DNA from 2 places in the Streptomyces sp. M41 genome. Region 2 is predicted to be linked to the other one. Evidence: riboswitches for the same ligand, from Rfam matches in the RefSeq annotation. Region 2 holds a riboswitch; the other holds the start of a gene.
The links. A riboswitch is a leader RNA that binds a small molecule or an ion and turns the genes downstream of it on or off. The one in region 2 is predicted to bind guanidine.

Region 1 (11,315 bases), on a different contig from region 2:
TCGGGCCTTCGGGGTGTCCTCGTCAGACTCTCGGGATGCCCTCGTCAGCCGTCCGGACTTCCTCATCAGCCCTTCGTGACGTCCTCGACCTCGTCCTCGGGCTCCCTGCCCGGTGTCTTGAGGTCGAACGCGGTGATCGCGAAACGGAAGATCGCGTAATAGACGACGGCAAAGCACAGGCCGATCGGAATGATCGCCCAGGGTCTCGTCGCCAGATTCCAGTTGATGACGTAGTCGATCAGCCCGGCCGAGAAACTGAAACCGTCGTGCACGCCCAGACCCCAGGTCACCGCCATCGAGACACCCGTCAGCAGCGCGTGCACCGCGTACAGGAGCGGGGCGATGAAGAGGAACGAGTACTCGATCGGTTCCGTGATGCCGGTGACGAACGACGTCAGCGCCACCGATGTCATCAGACCGCCGACCTCTTTGCGGCGGCTCGGCTTCGCGCAGTGCGTCATGGCGAGCGCCGCCGCGGGCAGCGCGAACATCATGATCGGGAAGAAGCCCGAGGTGAACTGGCCGGCGTCCGGGTCGCCCGCGAGGAACATGTTGATGTCACCGTGCACCTCCTCGCCGTCCGGTGTGGTGTAGGTGCCGAACTGGAACCAGATGGGCACGTTGAGGAACTGGTGCAGCCCCACCACCAGCAACGCGCGGTTCGCGATGCCGAACACTCCCGCGCCCCAGGCTCCCAGGTCGCTCATCCAGTCGCTGAAGCTCTCCAGCGCGTCACCGATCGGCGGCCAGACCCACAGACACAGCGAGGCGAACACGATCGCCACGAACGCCATGATGATCGGGACGAGCCGCCGCCCGTTGAAGAAGCCGAGCCAGTCCACCAGCTTCGTGCGGTGGTAGCGCTGCCAGAAGAAGGCAGTCAGCAGGCCGATGACGATGCCGCCGAAGACGCCGGGGTTCTGATATTCGTACGCGCTCACCGCGCCGTCGGCCGTCGCGCAGCCGATGGTGGCGACCTCCTCCGTGCCGGGCGGGCAGTCCTTCGGGAACTCGCGCAGCACATTGAAGTAGACGAGGAACCCGGCCACCGCCGCCAGTGCCGTCGAACCGTCCGCCTTCCTCGCCATGCCGATGGCCACGCCGACGCAGAACAGCAGGGGCAGTCCCAGGGAACCGTCGAGCAGCGCGCCTCCCGCGCCGTCCATCACCTTCGCGACGTTGTCCCACCCCAGTCCCTCGTCCCCGAACACATCCGGTTGCCCGAGCCGGTTGAGGATGCCGGCGGCCGGCAGTACGGCGATGGGGAGCTGAAGGCTGCGGCCCATCTTCTGCATGCCCTGGAACAGGGTGTGCCAGCGGGAGCGCGCGGGGCTGACCGAACTGTCGGCGCTCTCGGCGCTCATGGCGTCCCTCCCGGCTCCGCTGGGCTGGGTTTGTCGGCCGTCGCCATGGTGGTGTAGACCAGTCGACGGGACGGTTCCCATGTCGTGAACGCCATCCTTCGGCAGGTACGACATGTCCGCTCGCGAAGTTGGGCCAACTGTGGGTTACTGCGACAAAGCGGTTCGGATCAGGGAGAAGGAACATGGCCAGCAAGGCTGAGAAGATCGTCGCCGGGCTCGGCGGCATCGACAACATCGAGGAGATCGAGGGCTGCATCACCCGGCTCCGCACCGAGGTCAACGACCCCGCGCTGGTCGACGAGACCGCCCTGAAGGCCGCCGGCGCCCACGGTGTCGTGAAGATGGGCACCGCCATCCAGGTCGTCATCGGCACCGACGCCGACCCGATCGCGGCGGAGATCGAAGACATGATGTGACGCCCGGGCACCGTCGTCCCGGGCCGACCGCCCATCAGGGCGGTCCGCCCCGGGCCGACCGCCCTGATGGACGGTCCCGCAGGGCCCTTCCCGGCGATGGGGAAGGGCCCTCCCCGTCTGCGGCTAGGCTCGACGGCATGTCCTCACTGTCTCGCATCGACGGCCGCACCCCCGAGCAGCTCCGCCCGGTCACCATCGAACGCTCCTGGAGCAAGCACGCCGAGGGCTCCGTCCTCGTCTCCTTCGGCGACACCAAGGTCCTGTGCACCGCCTCCTTCACCGAAGGCGTCCCGCGCTGGCGCAAGGGCAGCGGCGAGGGCTGGGTCACCGCGGAGTACGCGATGCTGCCCCGTGCCACCAACACCCGCGGCGACCGCGAGTCCGTCCGGGGCAAGATCGGCGGCCGTACGCACGAGATCAGCCGTCTCATCGGCCGCTCCCTGCGCGCCGTCATCGACTACAAGGCGCTCGGCGAGAACACCGTCGTCCTCGACTGCGACGTCCTCCAGGCCGACGGCGGCACCCGCACCGCCGCCATCACCGGCGCCTACGTCGCCCTCGCCGACGCCGTCGCCTGGGCCCAGGGCAAGAAGCTGATCAAGCCCGGCCGCAAGCCGCTCACCGGCACGGTCAGCGCCGTCTCCGTCGGCATCGTCGATGGCGTACCGCTCCTCGACCTGCGCTACGAGGAGGACGTGAAGGCCGACACCGACATGAACGTCGTCTGCACCGGCGACGGCCGATTCGTCGAGGTCCAGGGCACCGCCGAGGCCGAGCCGTTCGCCCGCGAGGAGCTCAACTCCCTGCTCGACCTCGCGGTCGCGGGCTGCGGGGAACTGGCCGATCTGCAGCGCAAGGCGCTTGCCGGCGTCCTCGAAAAGTAAAGGACGCACCAAGAACAGCCACAGCCGCGGGCAACCGCGCCGCCTTTCCCCGCGTCCCTAGAGGTACGGGCGTACGGCACACCGCTGTACGCCCGGCCAGTGCACAACGGGGGGCCTGCAAGGCCTGAGCAGGGAGGGAACGTCAACCATGGCCACGAGCCGACGCCGCCGGAGCCGTATCGCCACAGTTGCCGCAGTCATCGCGGCAGTCGGGCTGACGGCCGGACTGACCACCGGCTGCGACGCCGTCGACAAGGCGCTGGACTGCGTTCAGACCGCCGAGGCCATCGCCGACAGCGTGACCGAGTTGCAGCAGGCCGTTGACAGCGCGTCGAACGACCCGACGAAGATCGACGAGGCCATCAAGTCCATCGGGGACAACCTCGACAAGATCGGCGACAAGACGGACGACGCCGACCTCGACAAGGCGACCGAGGACATGCGCAAGGCTCTCGTCGACGTCCAGGGGGCCGTCGAGAACGGCGACACGACCCCGGACATCGGCGGTGTCACGAAGGCGGCCGGTGAACTCACCAAGGTCTGCACGCCGTAACACCCGGCACGAAGCGCGACAGCGACGGGACGGACAGGGTTCCGATCGCCGGGCGGCCCACCAGTCGGTAACCCGGCCCGTCGGTCGGTAACCCGGCCCGTCGCTGCGGCGGTCGGCGGGTCGGGATACTGGACCCCATGACCCGCCTGATCCTCGCCACCCGTAACGCCGGGAAGATCACCGAACTCCGCGCGATCCTCGCCGACGCAGGACTGCCCCACGACCTCGTCGGCGCGGACGCCTACCCGGACATCCCCGACGTCAAGGAAACCGGCGTCACCTTCGCCGAGAACGCGCTGCTCAAGGCGCACGCCCTGGCCCGGGCCACCGGCCTGCCGGCGGTCGCCGACGACTCGGGGCTCTGCGTCGACGTGCTGAACGGCGCCCCCGGCATCTTCTCCGCCCGCTGGGCCGGCCGGCACGGCGACGACAAGGCCAACCTCGACCTGCTGCTCGCCCAGCTCTCCGACATCGACGAGCCCCACCGCGGCGCCCACTTCGCCTGCGCGGCGGCGCTCGCCCTGCCCGACGGCACGGAACGAGTGGTGGAGGGGCAGCTGCGGGGAACCCTGCGGCACACGCCGACGGGCACGAACGGCTTCGGCTACGACCCGATCCTCCAGCCGGACGGCGAGAGCCGGACCTGCGCCGAGCTGAGCCCCGACGAGAAGAACGCCATCAGCCACCGGGGCAAGGCGTTCCGGGCACTGGTGCCGGTCGTACGGGAACTGCTCGCGCAGTAGATGGTGCGGCCGGAGGGACTCGAACCCTCACGGGAGTTACCCCACTGGGACCTAAACCCAGCGTGACTGCCAATTCCACCACGGCCGCCTGCCCTTGCCCGGCCATGCTACTGGCCGGGTGGGACGCTCAGACGCCCAGGTCCTTGATGATCTTGGCGACATGGCCGGTCGCCCGGACGTTGTAAAGAGCCCGCTCGACCTTGCCCTCCTCGTCCACGACGATCGTGGAACGGATGACGCCCAGGTACGTCTTGCCGTAGTTCTTCTTCTCGCCGAACGCGCCGTAGGACTCCGTGACGGTCTTCTCCGGGTCGGCGAGCAGGGTGACCTTCAGGGACTCCTTCTCGCGGAACTTGGCGAGCTTGTCCGGCTGGTCGGGCGAGATGCCGATGACGTCGTAGCCGGCCGCGGCCAGGAGCTCGAGGTTGTCCGTGAAGTCGCAGGCCTGCTTGGTGCAGCCGGGTGTGAGGGCCGCCGGGTAGAAGTAGACGATGACCTTGCGGCCCTTGTGGTCCGAGAGGGACACCTCGTTGCCGTCGGCGTCGGGCAGGGTGAAGGCGGGGGCCACATCCCCCGGCTGGAGTCGCTCGCTCATCGAACCAGCGTAACCGGGGAGCCTGACGGTGCGGTTCGCCGTGGAGCTGACAGACTGTCCGCAAACAGCATCAGCTTCACTTCGGAGGCCGAACGGTGGCGGACACGTCGGACACCAGAACACCGGCGCAGATCGAGGCGGACATCAAGGCCCGCCGCGCAGCGCTGGCCGAGACGCTCGACGAGATCGGGGTGCGGGTGCACCCGAAGACGATCGTCGGCGACGCCAAGGCCAAGGTCGTCTCGAACATCGACCACACCCTCGGACGGGCCTATGTCGGCGTCAACCGGGCCGTGAGCGATGTCAAGGCCCGGTTCACCGACGAGGAGGGCGCGCCCCGCATCGAGCGGATCGTGCCCGTCGCCCTCGTCGCCGTCGGGCTCGTGGGCCTGCTGGCTCTCGGCACCCGGCGCCGCAGGGACTGAGTGACGCGGACCCGACGGCGTACACAGGCGGCCCAGGCAGGTAGGTTCAAGGTGTGAGCGCCAACAGAAACGAGCACAGCACCCATCACGACAAGCTGCCCATCCGGATGCTGCACGACCGAGTACTCGTGCGGCAGGACACCAGCGAGGGCGAGCGGCGTTCCGGTGGCGGCATCCTGATCCCCGCCACGGCGGCCGTGGGCCGTCGGCTGGCCTGGGCCGAGGTCGTCGCGGTGGGGCAGAACGTCCGGACCGTGGAGACCGGCGACCGGGTCCTGTACGACCCGGAGGACCGGGCCGAGGTCGAGGTGCGTGGAGTCGCGTACGTCCTCATGCGCGAGCGCGATCTGCACGCCGTGGCCGCCGACCGGTTCGAGGGGTCGGAGGACTCCACGGGGCTGTACCTGTAGTTCAACGGGCCGAGGGGCTGGTGACCGTCGTCACCAGCCCCTTTTCCCGTTTCCTTGCTAGCTTTGAAGGAGCCCGACGAGACGCGCCGTACCGGGATGCAGGCAAAGACGACGCACCCCCGCATTACGCCGCCACGTCTCGGAGGTGCTTGTCATGGCCTGGGTCCTGCTCGTCGTCGCCGGTCTGCTCGAGGTCGGCTGGTCGATCGGCATGAAGTACACCGACGGCTTCACCCGGCTCGTCCCCAGCCTGTTCACCGGCGCCGGCATCGTCGCCAGCATGGTCCTGCTCTCCTACGCCGCCCGGTCCCTGCCCATCGGCACCGCCTATGGCGTGTGGGTCGGCATCGGGGCGGCCGGTGCGGCGGTGGTCGGCATGGTGGTGCTGGGGGAGCCCGTCACCGCGGCGCGGATCTTCTTCGTCTGTCTGCTGCTGGTCGCCGTGGTGGGTTTGAAGGCGACCAGCGGTCACTGAGCCGGCCCTGCGGTCACCGGACCGGCTCCGCGGTCACTGTCTACGGGTGCCGCCCTGCGTTCCGGCCGTGTTTCCCGTTGTGCCGCCGCCCCCCGTGTCCGTGCCGCCTGCGCCGGTGGCGCCGCCGCCCGAGGTGTCCGTTCCGCCGCTGCCGGGATCGCCCGTGGTGCCGCCCTCGGTGGTCGTGCCCCCGTCGGTGGTACCGCCGTCGGCCGTCCCCCCGTCGGTCGTGCCGCCGTCGGCCGTGCCCCCGTCGGTGGTACCGCCCGTCGTCGGGCCGCCCGTCGTGCCGCCGTCCGGCTGGCCCGGCGTCTGGCCACCGGTCTGGCCCTCGGTGTCCTGGCCGCTGTCCGTCGGGTCCTCGGTGGCGCCGCCCTCGTCCTGCTCGTCGGCGTCCTGGTCGCCCTCGGTCGGGTCGGTCGTCGGGTACTGGGGCACGTCGGCGCCCTGCTGGAGCTCCAGGTCGAAGTCCTTGACCGGCTTGCCCTTCAGGGCCTTCTCGGTGAACTGGGCCCAGATCGCGGTGGGCGGGCCGCTGCCGTTCATCCGGTTGACGCCCAGCGCGCCGTACAGGGGCTTCTGGGCGGCCGTGACCGGGTCCTGGCCCATGACGGCGACCACGGTGGCCAGTTCGGGGGTGTAGCCGGCGAACCAGGCGGCCTTGTCCTCCTCCGCGGTGCCGGTCTTGCCCGCGGCCGGGCGGCCCGCCGCCTGGGCCGGGGTGCCGGTGCCGTTCTCCACGACGCTCTTCAGGACCGAGGTGGTGGTGTCGGCGGCCTCGCGGCTGATGACCTGGGAGGTTTTGCGCTTGGGCAGGTCGATGACGTCGGAGCCGTCCTTGGTGATCTTCTCGATCATGGTGTACGTGCCGTGCTTGCCGTGGTTGGCGAGGGTCGCGTAGGCCTCCGCCATGTCCAGGACGCTCGCGGTGGCGGTGCCCAGCGCGATCGACGGGTACGGGTTGAGGTCGGGCGTGGCGGAGGGCAGGCCCAGCTCCACCGCGGTGTCCTTGACCTTCTCGGGGCCGACGTCGACGGCCATCTGCGCGTACACCGAGTTGACGGACTTGTCGGTGGCCGTGCGCACGCTGATGTCGCCGTAGGACACGTCGTCCTCGTTGGCGGGGTCGTAGCCGCTGGTCCAGCCCTGCACGGGGCGCTTGTTGGTGCCGTCGTAGATCGTGTTCGGGGTGATCGGGCGGCCGTCCTGGGTGGTCGACCCGTTCTCCACGGCCGAGGTGAACACGAACGGCTTGAAGGTGGAGCCGACCTGGTAGTCCCGGCGGGTGGCGTTGGGGGTGTACTGCTTGACGTAGTCGATGCCGTTGTACATCGCCACGACCTTGCCGGTCTTCGGGTCGACGGAGGCGCCGCCCGCGCGGACGTAGGTGTCGACCTTGTTGTTCTTCTTGTCCAGCTTGGACATCAGCTGGTCGTCGACCGCTTCGACGAAGGCGTCCTGCTTGTCCTTCTGCAGGGTCGTGGTGATGCGGTAGCCGCCCGCCTCCAGGTCCTCCTCGGAGGCGATCTTGTTCTGGATCAGATAGTCCTTCACGATCCGCACGATGTAACCGCGCTGCCCGGACAGATTGGTGGAGGCCGTGGCCTCCTTGGGCCTCGGGAACTTCATGCCGGCCCGCTCGCTCTCGGACAGCCAGCCCTTGGTCACCATGCCGTCCAGGACGTAGTTCCAGCGGGCCAGGGCCGCGGACTTGTTCTCCGGGTGGGCGACGACGTCGTACTCGCTGGGCGCGTTGACCAGCGCGGCGAGGTACGCGGCGCGGGCCGGGTCGAGGTCCTTGGCGTCCATGCCGTAGTAGGCCTGGGCGGCGGCCTGGATGCCGTAGGCGTTACGGCCGAAGAAGCTGGTGTTGAGGTAGCCCTCCAGGATCTCGTCCTTGCTCTTCTCGCGGTCCAGCTTGATCGCGATGAAGAACTCCTTCACCTTGCGGGTGACGGTCTGCTCCTGGCGCAGGTAGTAGTTCTTGACGTACTGCTGGGTGATGGTGGAGCCGGACTGCTTGCCCTTGCCGGTGGCGGTGTTCCAGGCGGCCCGCGCCATCGCCTTGGGGTCGACGGCGGACTCGGTGTAGAAGTCGCGGTCCTCGGCGGCCAGGATCGCGTGCCGGGCGGGCTTGGAGATCTGCGCGAGGGTGACGTTCTCCCGGTTGACCTGACCGTCACGGGCGATCACCGAGCCGTCCGCGTACAGGTAGACGTTGGCCTGCTTGGTGGCGAGGGCGTTGGCCGGCGGGATCTTCACCATGGAGTAGCCGAGGAAGAACAACCCGAACAGCAGCAACGCGCCGATGACGAGGGTGCCGAGCACCGTGCGCCAGGTCGGGATGATCCGCCGCCATCCCGTCCGTTTGGGCCGCCGGGCCTTCGGGGTCGGCTGCTGTGGCGGCTGCTGCTCGTCGCTCATGTCGTTGCCCGGACTCCTGTTTCGCGTCGTACGTTCCCGTACGCCTCGTACGCCTAATGCGCCCCCATTGAAGACTCTCGCACCAGGCGTTCCGTTCCCGGAAACCGACGCGTGTGGCGGGAAAGTGAGCAGGCTCTCGCGGGGGTCCGTGCCGGGCGGAAAACGGCTCGCCGTGCCGGGCGGAAAACGGCTCGCCGCGCCTCGCCTTCGCGCACTAGGCTCCTGCGCTTCGGTGCCGGCGGGGCGAGGAGGGCTGTGGATGTGGGCTCGGGGCGGTTGTACGCGGCCGTCGCGCTGAGGGGGTTCCGGCGGTACGCGACCTATCGGGTGGCGACGGCGGCGGGGGTGTTCACCAACACCGTCTTCGGTGTGATCCTCGTCCACACCTATCTGGCGCTGTGGGACGAGAAGCCGCACCTCGGCGGGTACGACCAGACCCAGGCGGTCACCTATGTGTGGCTCGGGCAGTGCCTGTACGCCACCCTCGCCATCCAGGGCGGGGGCGTCGAGAAGGACCTGATGGAGCGCATCCGCACCGGGGAGATCGCCGTCGACCTGTATCGGCCGGCCGACCTCCAACTGTGGTGGCTGGCGAGCGACCTGGGCCGGGCGCTGTTCCAGCTGCTCGGGCGGGGGGTGATCCCGTTCGCGTTCGGTGCGGTCTTCTTCCCGATGGCGCTGCCGGCCCATGCCACCGTCTGGGCGGCGTTCGTGGTCACGCTCCTGCTGGCGGCTCTCGTCAGCTTCGCCATCCGTTATCTGGTTGCCCTGAGCGTGTTCTGGCTGATGGACGGCACGGGCGTCAACCAGGCCCTGATGATCACGGGGATCTTCTTCTCCGGCATGGTGCTGCCCCTGAACGCCTTCCCGGGTGCGCTCGGCGACATCGTGCAGGTGCTGCCCTGGGCGGCGCAGGTCCAGATGCCGGCGGACGTGCTGATGGGGGAGACCGATCCGCTGCGGGCGTACGCCTTCCAGGCGCTCTGGGCGGTGGTGCTGCTGACGGCGGGGCGGCTGCTGCAGTCGGCGGCGACGCGGCGGGTGGTGGTCCAGGGTGGGTGAACGCGGCGTCCTTCGCGAGGGGCTGCGGGCCTACGGGCTGATCGCCGGGATGTGGGTGCGCTCCAGCATGGTCTACCGCACCTCCTTCGTCGTCACGGTGCTCGGCAACCTGCTGGTGACCGGCCTGGACTTCGTGACGATCCTGCTGATGTTCTCGCAGGTCGACTCGCTGGGTGGCTGGACGATGCCCGAGGTCGCCCTGCTGTACGGGCTGTCGGCGACGGCGTTCGGGATCGCCGATCTCGCGCTGGGCTCGATGGACGTGCTGGGCGGCCGGATCCGGGACGGCTCGTTCGACACCATGCTCGTGCGGCCCGCGCCGGTGCTCGCCCAGATCGGCGCCGACCACTTCGCGCTGCGCCGCCTGGGCAAGATCACCCAGGGTGCGGTGGTGCTGGGCTGGGCTCTGGTGGCCGTCGACGTCGACTGGACCGTGGCGAAGGTGCTGCTGGTGCCGGTCGTGGTGGTCAGCGGCGCGGTGATCTTCTCGACGTTCTTCGTGGCGGGCGCGGCCTTCCAGATCCTGGCGCAGGATGCCGCCGAGGTGCAGAACGCGTTCACGTACGGCGGGAACACCCTGTTGCAGTATCCGCCGAGCGTGTTCGGCAAGGACCTGGTGCGCGGCGTGACCTTCATGCTGCCGCTCGCCTTCGTCAACTGGGTCCCCGCCGCCCATCTGTTGGGGCGGCCGTACCCGATCGGCCTGCCCGGGTGGACGGCCTTCGCGTCACCGCTGGTGGCGGCCGGGTGCTGTGCGCTGGCCGGTCTGGCGTGGCGGTCGGGGCTGAGGTCGTATCGGAGCACGGGGAGTTAGCGAGCAGTCGATGGACACTGTCACCGAGCCTTTCACCGAAGCCGTCACCGAGCCCTTCATCGAACTCGACCGGATCGAGAAGGTCTTCGATGTGCGCAAGAAGACCGGTTTCCTCAAGCGGGAGCGGCGGCGGGTGCGGGCCGTCGACTCGATCTCCTTCACCGTGGCGCGCGGCGAGATGGTGGGCTACATCGGCCCGAACGGCGCCGGTAAGTCGACGACGATCAAGATGCTGACCGGCATCCTGACGCCGAGCGGCGGCCGGCTGCGGGTGGCCGGCCTCGACCCCTCCCGCGAGCGCACCCGGCTCGCGCATCGCATCGGGGTGGTGTTCGGGCAGCGTACGACGCTGTGGTGGGACCTGCCCTTGATCGACTCGTACAAGCTGATGCACCGCATGTACCGCATCCCCGACGGCCGTTACCGCGAGAATCTCGACCGTCTCGTCGAACTCCTCGACCTGGGACCGCTGTTGGACGTCCCGGTGCGTCAGCTCTCGCTCGGGCAGCGGATGCGCGGTGACATCGCGGCGGCGCTGCTGCACGATCCGGACGTGCTGTATCTGGACGAGCCGACGATCGGCCTGGACGTCATCTCCAAGGCGAAGGTGCGCGAGTTCCTGCGTGAGGTGAACACCGAGCGTGGGACGACGGTGCTGCTGACCACGCACGACCTCCAGGACATCGAGCAGCTGTGCTCACGGGTGATGGTCATCGACCATGGGCGGCTGATGTACGACGGTCCGCTCGCCGGGCTGCACGAGGTGGGGGAGAGCGAGCGGATCCTGGTGGTCGACCTGGCGCGCGAGCTCCCGCCGATCGAGGCGGCGCCGGCCCGGGTGGTGAAGGTGGAGGGGCCGCGGCAGTGGCTGGCCTTCCCGGCGGCCGAGTCGGCGGCGGCGCTGGTGGCGCGGGTCGCGGCGGAGTATCCGCTGGTGGATCTGTCGGTGCGGGAGCCGGACATCGAGGCCGTGATCGCCAAGATGCTGCAGGCGTCGGGGCGCGCCCCCGAGCCTCCGGGCGAGTGGGCCGAGCAGGACGGACAGGCCGACCGGGCGATCTCGTAGCCCCGGTGCGGGGTTGCTCGTAGGCTGCTGTCCATGACCGACGACGCCCCGGAGCTTCGCGCCTCCGACGCAGATCGTGAACGA
Region 2 (11,315 bases):
CGCGCGGGAAGACGAACTGTCCGAAGCCGTCCTCGTCACGGCTGCTGATGACGAAGAGGTCCACCCCGTCGTCGGCGTCGAAGGGCCGGATCGGCCCCGCCTCGGAACGCTGCCACACGGTGACGAACTGGCCCACCTTCGTCGGCGTCGTCTTGGCCACACGGAACCGGACCGAGCGGCCGTCGACCATGAACCCGCAAGCCGCGTACTCGGCGCTCTCCGGTTCGGGCACCGGCAGCGAGCAGTCGAGCCCGCTCGGGTCGTAGACCGACGCCTTCGCCGCCAGTAGATCACCGTGAAGTTCCGCCCACGGCTCGTTCATCACCATGGCGCCATCCTGCCACCCTGCCGACCCTGCCATCGCGACGATCCGCCCGGCTTCGGCCCCTACCGAGCCCCTGCCGAGGCCCCCCTCACGGCACGCTCGGGCATGCCCGCGCAGACGGTGCGTGAGGTGAGCCGCCGGGGGCATACGCGTGGCAGGCATCCATCGGCCGGTTCACACTCCCCAAGGAGGCACCCAGTGCTGGGCATCATCGCGGCGGTCCTGTTCCTCATCGCCTTCCTCATCAATGCGGCGGACATATCCACCAACGACACCTTCACCTCGACCAACGTCATGCTGATCGGGCTGACGCTGCTCGCCCTGCACGTCGCCGGCATCGGTAGCGGCTGGTCGGCGCGAGGGCGCAGGCGCTGATCCGTGACGCGGGCGCCTGGCAGGATGCGCACATGGCGAACACCCCACCGATCACCCATGTGCGCATAGCCCAAGTCCTCACGGATCTGGGCATGATCACCACCGCGCAGGCACATACGGCACTGGAGGAGGCAGCCGCTTACGCCAGCGAGCCGATCGAGCGGCGTCATGAAGTCGCCGGCGCCTTGGAGACGTTCGGCGTGGCTGTGTCCATCCACTCCGAGGATGTGGATTTCGCCGACGCGCACTACGAGTGGCTCCTTGACGAAGCCGCTGCCCTCACCGACGGCAGGGTCGTCGTCTCCAACTACCGCTTCGACAAGGACAATCCCGACGACGACGAGTGCGGCCTGGGCACGATGCACTTCGAATGCAACGGAAAGCCCCTCTCCGTCGGAGTCGAGCAGCCGTCGAACGACTACCTCGACATGGGAGCCGCGCAGCTGGCGATCGAGGCGCTCAGTCCCCTTCACCACCTCGACGACCCTCGGGAGTTTCGCTGCGTCGAGCAGGAAGGCTCCGATCTCGACGACGACATCATGGTCCTGGCCTCGGCCGAGCAGCGGGACGGCCTCCACCGACACCTGGGCATCAGGTTCGAAGCGCGGTCGGGCGAGGGCTGACGGCACGATCCTGGGCAGGGGCCTGGCCCCCTCCCCCGCCGTAGGAGGGGACGCGAACACCGCCGTGGTAGCTTCCGCGTGGAGGCCGATGGTGCCTGCCCCGGACGAGATGTGCGCCGTACCCGGTCTGCAAAGACGACGCACTCAAGGAGACGGCATGGGCGCCGGCAATCCCCGGATCGATTTCACCAAACCGGCCCTCCGACCGCGTCCGCTGGATGTCCGATGGATCCACGGTTCACCGTCGGCCAAGCACAACACGGATCCCGACATCCAGGTTCACGCCTACGACGAGCACACCTTCATCCTGCGGCAGAACATGGCGATCAACTACGAGGCGCCGTTCATGTTCCTGCTCTTCGGCAACACTCAGGCGGTGCTGATCGACACCGGCGCCACCGCATCCGCCGAGTACTTTCCGCTGCGCCGGGTGGTCGACGAGCTCATGACCGGGTGGCTCGCTCACCACCCCCGCGAGGGTTACCACCTGCTGGTGCTCCACACGCACGCGCACGGCGACCACATCGCGGCCGACGGCCAGTTCACCGGCCGCCCCGACACCACGGTGGTCGGCGCCGACCTGGTCACCGCGTGGGACCACTTCGGGTTCGGCGCCGACCCTGATGCCGTGGCGCAGGTGGACCTGGGAGGCCGTGTGCTGGAGTGTCTGGCCACTCCGGGCCACCACGAGGCCGCGGTCACGTTCTACGACCGATGGACCGGTTTCCTGCTCACCGGCGACACGGTCTACCCGGGCCGGCTCTACATCCAGGACTGGCCGGCCTTCGCACGGACCATCGACCGCCTGATCGACTTCTCCGAGCGTCGAACCGTCAGTCACGTCCTCGGATGTCATATCGAGATGACCCGGGAGCCGGGCGTGGACTACCCGATCCGCTTCACCTGGCAACCCGACGAGCCGCCGCTGGAGATGACCACCGGCCACCTGCGCGACATCCGTGCGGCGCTCGAGGAAATCGGCGACCGGCCGAGGCGGCACCCTCTCCCCCACTGCATCTTGTGGCCGAGCGAATGAGTGCGCGGGGGCGAGGTTCGTCGGTAGCGGTCAGGCCGAGAGGGAATCGACTCACTCGGCCTCCCGCTGCCACTGCCACTCCCGCTGCCGCCGCCCCTCGCGGTGGACATGGTCAGAACAGGATTTCGCAGTCAGCGCGGGTTTCGATGCGGATGTCGCACCGGTCGGCTCCGCCGTCCTCGCCGTTTCCGTGGTCGGCAGCGCCTGCGGCGTCAGTGAGTACGTCGTTGCCCGCGCCGCCGTACAGCGCGTCGTTGGCCTCTCCGCCGTCCAGGTCGTCGGCCCCGGCCTGTCCGTACAGTGCGTCGGCGCCGACGCCTCCGCTGATCGTGTCCGCGCCGGCGGCGCCCCGGAGCGTGTCGCTGCCCGGTCCGCCGTCGATGCGGTCCACGCCCGCTTGCCCATTGACGAAGTCGGCTCCCGCCTCGCCGTCCAGCGTGTCGGCGCCTGCACCGCCGTACATGGTGTCGCCCTCGGGGCCGCCCACCACGGTGTCGGGCCCCGCGTCGCCCATGAGGGTGTCCTGGCCGGCGAGCCCTGCGACGTGGTCCTGGCCGTCCTCGCCGTTCAGCCAGTCGTCGCCGTCACCGCCGAGTACGGTGTCCGCGCCGGAACCCGCGCAGACGGTGTGGTCGCCCTGGCCACCGAGGATGACGGTGTCGTCCCCCGCGCCGGTGGAAATCACCAAGGGCGTAGGGGAGTTCAGCACGATGCGGTCGGCGCCGTCGGTGCCCACGACGGTGGCGGTCAGGGTGTTGCACACGGTGGGAGGTGCCGCGTGCGCCGCTCCGGGCAACGCCAGGACCGCCGTTCCTATGAGCAGCATCGGTGCCGCGAAGAGGCTTCCGCCGAACGATCTGCACGTGCGTCGAACAGAGCTCACGACCGTGTCCCTCCGGAAGATGCGGAGGAGGGCGGGACATGGGTCCCCACGCCTCCCACGAGCCTGTGTGCGGCCGGGCCGCGCACAGGGTCCTGTCGGGAGCCAATCGTTGCGCCGGGTGGCGCCTCGGTCACCGGCCGTTTGCGTCAGATGAGGACGGCGGCCGATCGCGGCGTTGGCTGGCCAGGCGCCGCCGGCCTCACCCTCTCGCTCACCACCTGCGCCTGGCTGATGACTGGAAGGCACTCTCCGGGCCCACCCGTTCAACGCCGGGAAGGCGTTCACATGGGTGTTGTCGCATCGCGTCCGGAGTTGAAGCTTTGGAGGACATGAAGGACGGGTCGGGGCCGCGTCAGGTGCTGTGGCGAGCGCCTGTGGGCGGCCCCGCGTGCTGACCGGACTTCTTACGCTGACCGGCGGTCAGATACGTGTAGGTGCCGGTGATCTCCAGCAGCCGCCGCAGGGACGGGCCGATGTTGTCCAGGTGGAAGACGATGCCGTCCCGGCCGGCGGAGCGGTGGATCTGGAGCAGGGTCGACAGTCCCATGGAGTCGACCATGCCCAGCTCTCGGCAGTCCAAGTGCAGGTCCTGAACGCCCTCGTGCTCCTGGAGGGCCGTGCGGACCTGGTGGAGCACGCTGTTGCAGGTGTCGTAGTCCAGGTCGCCGGTGAGCGTCACGCGCACGCTGCGGGGACCGTTGGGCGAAGGGGTCGCGAGTGGGTCTGCGTCAGAAGGGCTAGTCACGGTTCGTCCAGCGTCTCGGGGGTCACGGGCGGGCGTCGAGCGCGGTGCGCCCGGCGGCGATGAGATGGCGGGCGCGCGGGAAGTCGCGCAATTGCTCCTCCAGCAGGTCCAAACCGGGCAGCAAGGAGTGGGCGGGCACCCCTCGGGCGGTGAGGATGTGGGCGGTCCAGGAGAGGAAGTCGGCGAAGATCTCGGGGGCGTCGACATACAGGGCGGCGGTCAGGAAGTCGACGATGTGGGCGAGGTCTTCGGCCGTCCGCTCGCGCTGCGCGTCGGTGTAGTCGCTCACGGCGGGATACAGCTGCTCAAGGCGCTTGAAGGTGTCGCGTACCAGGCGGGTGGAGGACTTGGCGACCAGGGTGTACTCCTGGTCACCCAGGTGCGGAAGGTCGTTGATCACCTGGTGGGCGGGCGCCGGCCGCGGCAGCGGGTCGGCCAGCAGGTCCGCCGCCGCGCGCGCTTCGGGAGCCCAGGCGTCGGCGCCCAGCAGCCGGGCGTAGCGGCCGTCGACACCGAAGGCGAGGCCGCCGGCCATGACCGGCGTACCGGTCGCCTGGACCGCGGTGATCGCGTTGTGGGCGATGGGCAGGCGAGTGGGCAGGGAGCCGGACAGGCAGACTGCGTCCGGTCCGGTGCGGTGGATGTGGCCGATCAGGTGGGCGGTGGGCACCTGCGCACCGAGGTAGTCGACCTGCCAGCCGCGCAGCCGCAGAGTCTCGGCCAGCAGGCGGGCGGGCAGCGCGTGCCACTCCTGATCGACGCATGCGACCATGACGCGGCCCCGGCCGGCCACGGGACGCTGCATGGGCAGCGTGGCGATGACGCGGTCGTTGATGGCGGTGGCGGCGTGCTCACCGGCCACGCTCATGCGGTTGGCGGCCCACTCGATGCCGACCCTGTGCTGGACGGCGCCGATGACGTCGAGCAGCACCGCCTCCGGCTCCAGGCCCGCGGCCAGGGCGTCGGCGACGACATCGGCCGCCGAGTACTCGTCTCCCGCTTCAACCGCTGTCCAGAGCTTTTCCGTCCATTGCTCGCCCCGCTCGTCGCCGTCCGGCGAGGCGAGGCGGGCGCCGACGCCGCTCCGGAGGGGTCGTCCCGGTCTGTCGTCGACGCCGTGGACGTCGTTTCTTACGCCGTTGGCGCCGTCGACGGCGTTGACGTCGTTGACGTCGTCGTGGCCCCCGGCGCTGTCGAGCCCATCGATGCGTGAGTTCATGCCGTGTACCTGCCCCTGGTCGTCCCGTCCACCGCGCTGAGGTGGGCACCGCGGGGTGCGGTGATGGCCATGACGGCGATGTCGTCATGGTGGCCCTCTCCGATCCACTGGGAGGTGACCATCAGGATCCGCTCGACCACCGCCTCCGCGGGCATGCCGGTGCACTCGGCGGCGGCACGCTGCAGGCGCTGGTCCCCGAACAGGGTGTCGCCCAACGGACCGCCCTTGGCTTCGGTGACGCCGTCGGTGAACAGCAGGCACGTTTCCCCGGGCGCCAGCCGGATGTGGGCCGTGCGGGAGGTGATGGTCGGGACGACGCCGATCAGCGTCCCGCCCGTGTCGGCTTCCTCGACGGTTCCGTCACGGCGGAGGATCAGCGGTGCGGGATGCCCGGCCGCGGTCAGCCGCAGCAGCACGTCGCTGTCCTCACGGCGGACGGAGGCCAGCACGAGGGTCGCGAAGCGGGTGTGGTGACTGGTGCGCAGGGCGTTGTTCAGCAGGCGCAGCATGTTGGCGTGGTCGCCGGCCATGGGCAGCAGGGCATGCAGCGTGTTGCGGATCTTGCCGGTGAGTACCGCGGCTTCCAGCCCCTTGCCCGCCACGTCCCCGAGGACGGCGAGGGTCTCGGGGAAGTCCTCTCCCGGCGGGTGGACGTCGTAGAAGTCGCCACCGACGCGTTCCGTGTCCTTGCTGGGCCGGTAGCCGCCCGCGAACTCCACGCCCTCGGTGTGCCGCAGGTCGGGTGGCAGGAGTTCCCGCATCAGTGTGTCGGAGATCGCGTTCTGCTCCGCGTACAGGCGGGCCGCCGACATCGCCGCGCCCGCCCGGGCGGCGAACAGCCCGGCCAGAGTCTCCTCCGCTTCGGTGAAGGCGGCCTGCTGCGCCCGACGCAGCAGGATCAGCGCGCCCGCCGGTACCCCATGGCCCGGGAGCGGGGTGATCGCCATCGCTCCGACCTCACCGAACCCTTCGGGCACCACCCAGTCTGGAGCCGAGGCGGGGTCTATCCACCGGGAGGGGACCGGCGGAAAACCGCGCAGGGCTTCGGCGAGTCCTGGCAGGGAATCCGGCGCTTCGGCGACCGTGCCCCGGGACATGGCTCCTTGATGGTCACAGCGGACCATCGGCAGCTTCTTGGCCGCCGTGGGTGCGATCACCAGCGCGGCATCGGCCAGATGCACGGTGGCGAGGCGCGCCGTGACCTCCATGCAGCGGTCGAGGTTCAGGGAGGCCAGCAGGGCGGCGGATGCCTCGGTGAGGAACTGCGTGCGCCCGCGCTCCGCTGCCAGTTCCCTGGCCAACGACTGGTGTCCGGTCTCCTCGACCAGCCACCACGCCGTGCGTGGGCCGGTGAGCCGGGACGGGAACGCCGAGAAGTGCCGATCCCCGACGGTGCCACTGATCGGGCCGGGCGCACTCCCGTCCGCGCCGGTCAGCCAGTCGACGGACGAAAGCGGCTGTCCGACGCGGGCAGTGGGCAAGAGACCGAGGGCCGCGTCGTTGAGTTCCACGACGTGACCCTCCGCGTCGACGACCAGCACCGGGTACGGGGCATCGGCGGCGCTCACCGTGCTGACCGCACCGGTGTGGGGGCGGGCCGGGGAAGAAGTCATGCGACGGGCCCCTGCGCGGGGGCCCACACCTCACTCAGCGAAGACAAAAGAAGACGTTTCACGGCCACCGTCTCGCAGCTCATGTGTGCTGCGCAATCACTCAACTGAACGACGCCCCTCATGAGGTTCCGGCACGGACTGCGACTACCCCTGAAACAAGGGACCTTACCCATTCACGGGTTTGCGACACCCTGTGAGGTTTCACATTTCCTCCACACCAAACATGGGCTCGGGGATCCGTCGGGCACTATGCCGTGTTTTCGCCATCGAGTTCCTTGTCCCACGGACCTCGAAAAGTCGTCGCGTTCTGCGCCGGGGCCGGGCAGGATTCCCGCCGTGCGGAAGAACAGGGAGCATCGGGGACATGGACGGTACAGGCTGACGGACACCGGTACCGGGCTTGTCCTGGGCGTCTGCGACGAGGTGGAGGGGCTGTTCCGGGAGCCTCGCCGTGGGACGTACGACCTGTTCGGCTGGGTTCCGGACGGGCCCGAGGTGCGCGGCTGGGTCGGCAGCCGGCTGTGGCTGGTGCCGGAGGACGGGGCGCTCGATGCCTGGCTCCTGGAGGATGCGCAGAGCCTGGGACCGTATGCGCCGGACGGTCTCGTGCTCACCGGCCTGGACGACCACGAAGGCCCGCCCGAGGGATACCGGGGCCGTGTCCGACTGCACGACCGGTACCGGTGGTTGGGATCCTGCCAGGAGTTCGCCCGTGTGATGGCGCCCGAAGATCCGGCACCTCCGCTCGTCCTGAGAGGGTTCGCTCCCGGTGATCCGCTTCGGTGGGAACCGCGGACGAGTGCCGGACGCGCGACGAGCCCGGACGAGGCCGGCCTGGAGATATGGGACCGTCGTGGCGAGCCGCTCGCCGACCGGCTGCTACGTCCCAAGGTCCGCGCATGGCAGCCCTCTTCCCTCGGCCCGGATCTGATCGACGTGGAACTCGACGGAGAGCTCGAGCCCGTACCCGCGCACGCCCGGCCCGTCTGGGAGCGCTGGCTGGCCGGCCCTCCGGGCGCTCCTGGTGAGTGGGCCGGTCTGGACAGCCGGCAGCGTGCGGCCTGGTTGGATGTCGTCCGCGAGCGCGGCTGCCTGCTGCGACACGAGCGGCGGCCGGGGGGACAGACTTACGAGCTGGATGGGCGCCACATCTTCGACGAGCCGGCCCTGTATCTGGCACTCGGCGAAGCCGTGAACGGGCCGGGCGGGTACTTCGGTGGCTGCCTGGACGCTCTCGCGGACTGTCTGCGCGGCGACTTCGGCTACACCGGCCCCGCGACGCTGCTCTGGCGGGATGCCGCCACGGCGCGTGAGCACCTCTCCTGTGTTCTGACGCCGGAGGGTGAGTCGTACGACCTGGTCACCGCTGTGATCGAAGTCCTGACCGAGGGCGGGATGCGCGTCACCCTCGCCTGAAGCGGCGTAGGCGCCGCGCCCGCGGTCGATGGGCCGGATCTGCCGCCGATGGACCGGGCGCGCCACCGAGGGCCGGGTCTGCGACGAAAGGCCGGAACCGGGGCCGGACGAGGCCGGCCCCCGGTCATGTCTGCGCTGACCGCGACTCAGACATCGGCCCACAGGACATAGCCGCCCGTGATCACTCCGACGCAGAAGCTGGGATACGGCACCTGGCTCCTGGCCGCTTCGCACTCGGGCCGCGTGGCGAACGCCGCGATCGGCGTCCAGGCGGTCGGGGCGGCCGGCCCGGCGACGGACGATACGCCGGACTTGGCCGCGGGAGCAGCGGACGCCGTGCTCGAACCGACGACTGTGGCCATCGTGGTTGCGGCGATCACGGCCAGGACGGCCCGGCCGAGAACGGACCGGACAAGTGCTGCTTTCATGGTGAACCTCCTTTGTGGTGTGCGGATTACACGTGCTGCGGGGCTTGTATTCGGTCGTCAACGAGGCAGTCTCACTCGGCGGCTCTCGACGTTCGTCGTGATCACCGCTTCGAAACCGGTGGCGTGCTTGACCACTGCCGCGGTGACGGTCCTACCGTCGAATTCGAAGGCGGCCAGGACGCGTGCGGCGCGCGAAAGATCGAGCAGTCGGGCGCGGCCGGGATTGCTGACGTGGCCACCGAATCGGTTCGCGTCCACGATCAGCGCGAGTCGCTCCGCCGGATCGAGCCAAATGCTTGGAGTGACGGTCGAATTCGGTGTGGTGAGGAAACCCTCGGCATCCGCCGACTGCGCCGAAGGGGAGGAGAGCTCCGCGAAGCGGAACAGGATGTTGCCGGCGTATCCCGGGACATGAGGTTGCAGGACGGCGAGTGCGATACCGAGGGTGCCCTGCCGGCTGAACCCTGCCCCTCCCAGGGAGGGCCCCGGACCGGTGAGGGCCGCGAAGCCCACCGGCTGGCAGAGGAGTTCGGACGTGGCAGGCTTGTCGAAGACGCCGTATGCCGGCCATCCGGCCCCGCCCGGACCCGGCGGCAGCACCCTGAGTCGCTTCGCCGGGCCCAGCAGTACCGACTGGCCCACGCTGTGCACGGTGGGGAGCCATACGAGGAACGGTCCCTCGACGTACGGCACTGGAGCCTTGGGTGCCGGCACGGCGACAGCCGAGGCGGTTCCGCCTGCCAGACTCGCAGTCGCCGCAATTGCCGTCGTTCCTGCCAGAGATCGCAAAATCGTTCGCCTTTTCAACGTAATCTCCTTTCGAGGGATCACCCGCAAGGTGCGAGCTGTGAATTGTGATCGGCTCCTGAGGAGATGGTCGCGCCGTACCGTGAACGGCGGTATTAGAAGAACCCAGTAGAGTCGATCTCCCAAGCCGTGGAAGCTGTAGGGATGGGAATCCTGTCAGCGCGGGACTACGAGCAGATGCTGGATCTCACGGCCGCACTGCTGAACAGGTCGGATTCTGCGCCGCCCTGGCCGTACCTCGTCGAAGGGCTCATTCGGTCGCTGCACGGCACGATGAGTGTCATGGCCGTTCTGCACTGGGAGAAGGGAACCGGCCAGATGCACGCGGGTGCCCCGGACTCGCTCGGTCAGGAGCGGATGGACTCGTTGATCTGCACGCATATGCGAGCCCATCCACTGATGCGGCTCTACGCGGCGCGCGGTGACCGCTCGCCGCTGACCCTCGACGGTGTCGCTGATGAGAGCTGGCGGCGCAGCGACGCCTATCAAGCCGGGCGGGAGGCCATCGGGGTCACCCGGCAACTCGCGCTGCCGCTGCCCGCCCCGGCCGGTGTCATCCGTACGTTCGTGATCGGTCGCGACGGGCCGGACTTCAGTGACCGCGACCTTGCTTTTGCACGTCGTCTCCAGCCTCTGCTCGTGGCGGTCGACTGCCATGTCCGGGAGTTGGGGGCTCTGCGCGCGGCGTTGCCCGCCGCCTCCTCAGGCCCGGACCGGGACCCTGAGCGACGAGCGGCGGAGTGCGGGATAACGCCACGGGAACTGACGGTGCTGGGCCTGCTGGCCGAGGGACTGACCGCCGCGGCCACTGCCCGCAGGCTGAACATCAGCGTGCATACGGTGACCAAGCATCGGGAGAACCTGTACCGCAAACTGGGCTGCAACGACCGGATCACCACCGTGCTCATGGCTCAGGAACTCGGACTGGTGCCCCTGGGTTCTCCCCGCGCTCACCCGTCTTCGCCCCGCCCCCGCCGGTCGGTGTGGACGTCGCCCTGAGCCGTGAGGAGGCAGCCAGGCGTGCCGGTCACGACGAGCAGCGGCTTCGCCGGTTCACACGAGCGGAGCCGTTCCGTGTCGTTGCCCTCCGCGGTGCGTGAGATCGAAAGTTTCCCCGACGGCCCCACCACGTGGCCCCGTGCGTGCAGAATCAGATGCCAGACCTGTTCACCGGGAGGAGGCGATGGTGTTCGGACGGGGCACACGGCTGTTCGCGGGTGCCGTGATCGTGGCCTGCATGGTGCTCGTCGGGCCCAGTGCGCCCAGTGGTGGCCTTTTCGGCAGGTCAGTACCGGTGGAAGCCGTCCGGGACATCGTGCCGAACCGGGTCATGACGTGGAACATCTGCAACCCGTGCGAGACCGGCGACGTCGACCGGGCGGATCGGATCGCCGCGTTCGCGCCGCAGGTGATCGGCCTGCAAGAGGCGTGCATGCGTGACGTCGAGACCATCCGCGACCATTTGGAGAACCTGCACGGGCTCGTCTACCACGTCGAGTACGGGAAGGTCCTCAGAAGCTGGGGCCGCTGCGGCGGGGCGCCGTGGCGCCCTGGGGGCTACGGCCAGGCGATTCTCTCGGCGGCACCGATGACGGACGTCGTGAACGTGGGCTATCCCGACGGCGGATCCGAGGACCGTGGGTACATGGCGGTCACCACCGAGGTGGACGGCCGGTCCGTCCGGGTCTTCAACACCCACCTCGCCCAGCGACGGCAGGAAGAGATCCGAGCAGATCAGGTCGGCGTGCTCGCCGCGGCGGTGTCCCGGCACGACCGGGCGATCGTCGTCGGCGACTTCAACGCCGTACCGGACGCCCCGGAACTCGCGGGAATGTGGGAACTGGC

Region 1: another riboswitch for guanidine. It lies ahead of ACHBTE_RS16845 (DMT family transporter); the one in region 2 lies ahead of ACHBTE_RS29985 (MBL fold metallo-hydrolase).

Annotation. Positions count from the first base shown of each region.
Region 1 is NZ_JBIMKE010000011.1:159,085-170,399, forward strand. It holds gene ACHBTE_RS16800 (PTS transporter subunit EIIC) at 66-1,364, opposite strand; gene ACHBTE_RS16805 (glucose PTS transporter subunit EIIB) at 1,547-1,780, shown strand; gene rph (ribonuclease PH) at 1,927-2,664, shown strand; gene ACHBTE_RS16815 (hypothetical protein) at 2,813-3,217, shown strand; gene rdgB (RdgB/HAM1 family non-canonical purine NTP pyrophosphatase) at 3,355-3,960, shown strand; tRNA gene ACHBTE_RS16825 (tRNA-Leu) at 3,962-4,048, opposite strand; gene bcp (thioredoxin-dependent thiol peroxidase) at 4,088-4,555, opposite strand; gene ACHBTE_RS16835 (DUF3618 domain-containing protein) at 4,651-4,980, shown strand; gene ACHBTE_RS16840 (co-chaperone GroES) at 5,034-5,390, shown strand; guanidine-III (ykkC-III) riboswitch at 5,437-5,508, shown strand; gene ACHBTE_RS16845 (DMT family transporter) at 5,545-5,865, shown strand; gene ACHBTE_RS16850 (transglycosylase domain-containing protein) at 5,899-8,289, opposite strand; gene ACHBTE_RS16855 (ABC transporter permease) at 8,551-9,351, shown strand; gene ACHBTE_RS16860 (ABC transporter permease) at 9,344-10,165, shown strand; gene ACHBTE_RS16865 (ATP-binding cassette domain-containing protein) at 10,176-11,231, shown strand; gene ACHBTE_RS16870 (DUF1707 domain-containing protein) at 11,265-11,315, shown strand, end outside.
Region 2 is NZ_JBIMKE010000032.1:62,589-73,903, forward strand. It holds gene ACHBTE_RS29970 (MepB family protein) at 1-328, opposite strand, end outside; gene ACHBTE_RS29975 (hypothetical protein) at 524-700, shown strand; gene ACHBTE_RS29980 (hypothetical protein) at 733-1,323, shown strand; guanidine-III (ykkC-III) riboswitch at 1,402-1,468, shown strand; gene ACHBTE_RS29985 (MBL fold metallo-hydrolase) at 1,481-2,359, shown strand; gene ACHBTE_RS29990 (calcium-binding protein) at 2,472-3,242, opposite strand; gene ACHBTE_RS29995 (STAS domain-containing protein) at 3,595-3,927, opposite strand; gene ACHBTE_RS30000 (B12-binding domain-containing protein) at 4,010-5,206, opposite strand; gene ACHBTE_RS30005 (PP2C family protein-serine/threonine phosphatase) at 5,203-6,819, opposite strand; gene ACHBTE_RS30010 (barstar family protein) at 7,156-8,235, shown strand; gene ACHBTE_RS30015 (hypothetical protein) at 8,382-8,663, opposite strand; gene ACHBTE_RS30020 (hypothetical protein) at 8,721-9,377, opposite strand; gene ACHBTE_RS30025 (response regulator transcription factor) at 9,615-10,469, shown strand; gene ACHBTE_RS30030 (endonuclease/exonuclease/phosphatase family protein) at 10,654-11,315, shown strand, end outside.